2 regions of the Melissococcus plutonius ATCC 35311 genome follow, and region 2 is predicted to be linked to the other one. Evidence: a T-box and tRNA genes for the amino acid it is inferred to sense, from the RefSeq annotation. Region 2 holds a T-box; the other holds one or more tRNA genes.
The links. A T-box is a leader RNA that pairs with one kind of tRNA and senses whether it is charged. The one in region 2 lies ahead of leuS (leucine--tRNA ligase), so its partner is inferred to be a tRNA-Leu.
Positions count from the first base shown of each region.

Region 1 (3,435 bases), 360 kb from region 2:
TGCCAACTATTATAAGCAAAATAACCACCAATTCCTAAAATAATGACACCTATCATTATTCCTAAGATTATGCTTTGTTTGTGATTGTTTTTTGGTTGCCTTCTCATTTCCATTTCCTAAACTCCTCTTCATCATACATATGTAGTCTTTCTTTATTGAACTTGAACTATGAACTTCAACTATAAAATTTTCATTACTATTTTTTTCAATAAAAAATAAATAAGTTTTTTATTAAGAATTTTTATCCTAATTAATATAATTACTGAATTGTATAATAAAAAACTATAAAAAATTTAGTTGATCAGCTATAGGACCTACTGAAATTATAATAACAAACTACCTATCAATCTTCCTATAGTTTATTAAATTGGTCAATACTAAACTTAATTAAAAAGCTAATTACCATAAACAGCTAGTTGATTAAAAAAAATTAAAAGTGATAATATTTTACTCTCTAATTATTTAATTTAGATTTTTAATCTATTATTAGATTACTTTAAATGAATCATTCAAAGAAACAAAAAAACAGCAGAACGAATTTCGTTCTGCTGTTTTTTCTGTTTTAAACAATGATTTTACTGAAAAAGAAACTTTTTAGTACCAACCATTATTCATCCAGAAAGTTTTTGCTTGTTCCCAAGAACCATAACGTTCTGAAACATAGTTTTCAGCAACTTTTTCTTGGTTTGCAGGTGAATAATCACCTTTTAAGTATGAAGCATCTAATTGATATCGACCTATGTATTTCCCATTTGTTGCATTGTATGAGCCACTTGATTCTCTTTGTGCAATCCATTCTTTTGCTGAATTTGAATCGCTCGTTGGCGCACTTGTTTGAGCTGGTGCTTGTTTTTGTACCGTTGATGCTGGTTGAGCAACTGGTGTTGCCTGCATAGTTTTTGGTGTAGCTACAGCTGAATCTACCGTTTTAATTTGTAATTGTTGACCTTCATAAATCATATTTATATTTGAAATTTGATTTTTGTTTGCAACTTCTTGTACATTTGTATGGTTTTTTGCAGCAATACTTGATAATGTATCTCCTGCTTGTACTTTATATAAACTGTCTGCATGAACATTTCCTGCTCCAAGACTTAATCCGATTCCTGCTGCTAGCGTAGTTCCTAATAAAATTGTTTTTAGTGATTTCATATAAATGTGTAATCCCCTTTTAAGTAATTTATTATTCGCCGCTATCAACGACAAGGAATACTTTATCATTTATTTGTATTACATGGGTATTTTTACCATAACAACTTGTATCTTTTGTTACATTCTAATTTCATTTCTGTAAAAAACTGTTTTTTATTTTATACTATTAGATTTTAAATAACTAATAATTAGATAACTATTTAGTAATTTTAAATAAGTAGTTCAATCAAAGACAAAAATAAAAATACCTAAAAATTTATTTTTAATAGCAAAAATAAATTTTTAGGTATAGAAAAATTATTTAAATCATCAGCCATAATTTAGAGAAAGACACGTTTTACACACAATGCGGCCAAGAAGATTCGAACTTCCACGGTATTTCTACCACTAGCGCCTGAAGCTAGCGCGTCTGCCAATTCCGCCATGACCGCAAATAGAAAACTAAGAATATTATCGGCTATTTATAAAAATAACTCTCTCTATCATTTTCATTTGGTACTAAGACAACAATTTTCTGATAAAAAATCATATAAATGCGGACGATGGGATTTGAACCCACACGAGCTAATGCTCACAAGACCCTCAATCTTGCATGTCTGCCTTTCCATCACATCCGCTAAAATACTCTATATAGGGGTAAATTTGTAGCTGTATTTTTTAAAAAAAATAACAAATACCGCTTACTACTTTAACAATGGTAATATAGAATAAAAAAAATGTCAATGAACAGTCTGTTAGAATAAATAGAAAATCTTAAAATTATCTTTTTAGGAATTTGAAAAAGATTAAAATAGTCGAACGTCATAAATTAATTTTTCTTTCAATAATTTATGACATTCATCTACCTATCTTAATTCATTAATTTTAACTAAATTCATTTTGGCGCAAAATTAAATGTCCACCACATTTCCCACAAACAAAACGTTCAGTGTTCAATTTACGTTTTCTTAAAAATGTTGTTCGGCATTGCTCACATTCATAATGATGAAGAGATTTTGCTTTTTCGTCTATTAATGGAGGAACAAAGCGACTTCCCCCTGTTTGCTTTAATAAACGTTTAAATTCCTTATCTTTATGCTTATATCCTTTTCCAGCCAGGTGCAAATGGTAATGACAAAGTTCATGCTTAATCACTTTTATTAATTCATCAATACCATACCGATCAATAATTTTAGGATTAAACTCTAAATTATGGGAAGCCAGATAATAACGTCCGCCTGTTGTTTTTAATCTATAATTAAATGAAGCCATATGTGAAAAAGATTGATTGAATGATTCATTTGATATTTTTTCCACTAATAATTGCAATGGTTCATTTGTGATAATTTTTTCTTTTGTTATCATTCGTTTTCATTTCTTCTTGTCTGTGGTAGCATTGTTAAACTAATTCTTGCTTTTTTCAAATCGACTTCTTCCACCCAAACTGTTACAATATCACCCACAGAAACAATATCTGTTGGATGTTTAACGAATTTTGTACTCATTTTTGAAATATGAACCAACCCATCTTGTTTGACACCAATGTCAACAAATGCACCAAAGTCAATGACATTTCTTACCGTTCCTTCTAATTCCATTCCAGGTTTCAAATCTTCCATTGAAAGAACATCCTTTCTTAGAAGCGGTGCAGGCATCTCATCACGCATATCACGACCAGGTTGAATTAAAGCTTTAATGATGTCTTTTAGAGTTTCAATTCCTACATCAACTGTCTTTGACAACTCTTCTACAGACAGTTGTTTCAATTGATCATTAGTTTGTTGACTGCCTAATTCTTTTAAAGTAGTATTAGCAAGCGTTATAATTTCTTTAGCAATCGGATAACTTTCTGGATGAATGCCCGTATTGTCTAAAATATTTTTACCATTTGGAATTCTTAAAAAACCAATCGCTTGTTCGTAGGCTTTAGGTCCTAAACGAGGCACCTTTTTAACTTCATCACGTGCCATAAAAGCACCATTTTCATCTCGATAGGTGACCAAATTTTTTGCTGTTGTTTTATTTAAACCTGAGATATATTGTAGTAACTGTGGACTTGCTGTGTTGATATCAATACCTACCTGATTAACTACTGTTCCTACAACAAAATCAAGTTGTTCTGCCAAACGTTTTTGTGAGACATCATGTTGGTATTGACCAACACCCACTGCTTTTGGTTCAATTTTAACTAGTTCAGCCAAGGGATCTTGAAGTCTACGGGCAATGCTGACAGCACTTCGTTCTTCAACATGCAAATCTGGAAATTCTTCTCTGGCCACATCACTTGCTGAATAAACAGAAGCA
Region 1 is NC_015516.1:1,356,248-1,359,682, forward strand. It holds partial or broken gene pbp4 (penicillin-binding protein PBP4(5)) at 1-113, opposite strand, end outside; gene apf (aggregation-promoting factor) at 595-1,152, opposite strand; tRNA gene MPTP_RS05740 (tRNA-Leu) at 1,500-1,583, opposite strand; tRNA gene MPTP_RS09595 (tRNA-Leu) at 1,687-1,769, opposite strand; gene MPTP_RS05745 (SprT family protein) at 2,017-2,496, opposite strand; gene MPTP_RS05750 (Tex family protein) at 2,493-3,435, opposite strand, start outside.
Region 1: it encodes a tRNA-Leu, which carries the amino acid that the T-box ahead of leuS (leucine--tRNA ligase) is inferred to sense. The anticodon was not compared.

Region 2 (3,435 bases):
TTGTAGGAACAACACCAAGATCATACAGGAACTTATGCCAAAAACGGGCATATAATAAATGAAGAACTGCATGTTCTGCTCCACCTATATAAATATCGACAGGCAGCCAACGTTCCAATGCTTCATAACTAGCAATTTTCTCCTTATTATAGGGATCGATAAATCGCAAATAATACCAAGAACTACCAGCCCATTGAGGCATTGTATTAGTTTCTCTTTTTCCTTTTTTACCTGTCTTTGGATCAATAACATTAATCCAATCTTCAATATTGGCTAATGGAGACTCTCCTGTTCCACTTGGATGAATATCTGTTACTTTTGGTAGGCATAGAGGCAATTCAGATTCAGGAACTACACTTGTTGTTCCATCTTCCCAATGAATAATGGGAATTGGTTCCCCCCAATAACGCTGACGAGAAAAAAGCCAATCTCGCAAACGATAACTTACTTTCTTTTCACCCACCTTATGTTCTTCTAACCAACCAATCATAGTTGAAATAGCAGTTTCTTTATCCAAACCATCTAAAAATCCTGAATTGATATGTCTACCATTACCTGTATAGGCTTCTTCTTCGACATTACCACCATCAATTACCGGTAAGATTTCCAAATTAAAAGTTTTGGCAAAGGCATAATCTCGTTCATCGTGAGCAGGCACTGCCATAATTGCGCCAGTTCCATAAGAAGAAAGCACATAATCAGAAATCCAAATAGGAATTTTTTTATTATTTACTGGATTAATCGCATAAGCTCCTGTAAATACTCCTGTTTTCTCTTTTGCTAATTCTGTACGCATTAAGTCAGATTTTTTAGCAGCTTCAGCCACATATTTCTCTACCATTTTTTGTTGTTTAGGTATTGTAATTTCTTTTACTAACTTATGTTCAGGAGCCAAAACAGTATAGGTAGCTCCAAAAAGTGTATCTGCACGTGTTGTAAATACTGTAAAAGCTTGTTCTATTCCAGCTACCTGAAATGTTATATTCGCTCCCTCTGAGCGACCAATCCAGTTTCTTTGCATATCTTTAATATTTTCTGGCCAATCAACTAGGTCTAAATCCTTCAGTAATCGGTCTGCATAAGCAGTAATTTTTAACATCCATTGCCGCATTGGTTTACGAATAACATCATAGCCGCCACGTTCACTTTTCCCATCAATTACTTCTTCGTTTGAAATCACTGTTCCCAACTCAGGTACCCAATTAACAGCTACTTCTGCTTCATAGGCTAATCCTTTTTCGTATAACTTTGTAAAAATCCATTGTGTCCATTTATAATAATCAGGATTTGTGGTACTAATTTCGCGATTCCAATCATAGCTAAATCCTAATGAATTGATTTGTCGCTTAAATGTTTCAATATTTTCTTTTGTAAATACTTCTGGATCATTTTCTGTATCTAATGCATATTGTTCAGCAGGTAGTCCAAAAGCATCCCAGCCCATCGGATGAAGAACATTGTATCCCTGACTACGTTTCATTCTTGAAAGAATATCGGTAGCCGTATATCCTTCTGGATGTCCTACATGTAATCCCTTGCCAGATGGATAAGGAAACATATCTAATGCATAAAATTTTTCTCGATCCGGTTCTTCTTTTGTTATAAATGTATTATTCATTGCCCAATAGTTTTGCCATTTTTTTTCAATTTTTTTATGATCATATCCCATTTACTTTCCTCCTATAATTATCATTTTTAAAATGCTACAAATTTACTATAAAATAATCGATCTTTTAGGTATTATTGACTAGCTAGTTTTATGATAATCTAATGAACAAGCTCTGAAAGAGACAAGAAAGGAAGAATAAAAATAATAAACTATTTTTCTATTCTAAACCAATCATTATTTTAATCATTTGCATAAAAATCAAAAAACGTCCTATGAAATTAACTTTCATAGGACGTTGATCACGTGGTACCACCTAAATTTATTAATAATGCAAAATTATTATTAATCTCAAACGTGCTAACGATCGTCACCGGTTTTACTTACTAGCACTATAATAAAAGTAGCACGTTCAGTAAAACAACTCAAAGGTGAGTTCAAAAGTCTTCGTGTGTATTCACACCAACCATACACTCTCTTAAACGAGATTCTTTCTACTATTCCTTTTCCCAGCTTTATAATTGATTAACAATTTTTATAATTATTAGAGTAACAGAGTTTAACGATAAATTCAATCATTTAATCATGAAACTTTTAATACCTGTCCAATATAAATAATATCACCTGTCAAGTTATTTAATTGTTTAAGACGTTGAACAGAGGTACCATATTTCATAGCTATTCCCCATAAAGAATCTCCTGAAACCACTGTATATGTCTTATTCGATGAATGATTACCAGAATTACCAGCATTACTACCAGCAGAATTGCCTTTTTTCACAATTAAGCGTTGACCTGGATAAATCAAGTCTCCTTGAATGGCATTCCATTGGCGTAAATTTGCTACACTAATGCCATATCTATTGGCTATTGCCCACAAGGAATCTCCAGCTCTTACTGTATAGTAAGTTGTTGTTGTATTTCCAGTATTGTCTGGATTAGGCTTTGGATTAGGCTTTGGATTAGGTTTTGTATTGCCATTGTTTCCTGAATTAGAACTTCCTTTTTTTACAAGTAAACGTTGACCAATATAAATAGTATCACCTGATAGATGATTCCAACTTTTTATTGTTGCAATGCTCGTTCCATATTTCATTGAAAGAGCCCATAAAGAATCACCAGCGACAACTGTATGATAGGTATCTTGCTTAGAAGCCCCACCTGCATTGCCATTATTTCCTGTATTTCCACTTGGTGGATTAGGTTTCGTTCCTGAAGTTGTATCATATTTTGTTAAATTATAGTTTGTAATCAAATTATTCAATTTAGTGTTATAAGTTGGATCGGTTGCATAACGCCCCGTTAACCAAGCTGTTGCATCTTGATAACTTTTCGTATTACTTTTCCATGTTCCAGAATAATAGTAAACGCCAGCCTGAAAAGAAGTATTTTTTAATACATAAGCGTTATCTGCAAAGGATTCTCTGAAAGAAGGATACTTTCTGAAAGGTTCTTTTTTAACCACCCATTGACCATTAATATATTCCCAGGTATCCATATAAACAGATTGTCCCTGATAATTTCCCTTAATACCGAATAAATTGTAATTTGGTGCTTGAGAAAGAGCACTTGATCCCCAGCCACTTTCAAGAATTGCTTGAGCAATCATTACAGAAGCATATAAATCATTGGCATCAGCTACTGGTTTAGCGTAGGCAGAAATTTCATTGATATAGGCAGATGGATCAACATTTGCTGGAAAAATAGAAAAGTTTTGAGCAAAATCAACAGGTTTTCCGGCTTTTTCCGTTCCTGTTGCAGCCTCAATTCCTTTTGTAGCAGGAGATTCTGTTGCTTTTGAATTTTCTTCAGCTAATTGATTTTCCTGC
Region 2 is NC_015516.1:1,713,727-1,717,161, forward strand. It holds gene leuS (leucine--tRNA ligase) at 1-1,669, opposite strand, end outside; T-box leader at 1,895-2,126, opposite strand; gene MPTP_RS07470 (LysM peptidoglycan-binding domain-containing protein) at 2,190-3,435, opposite strand, start outside.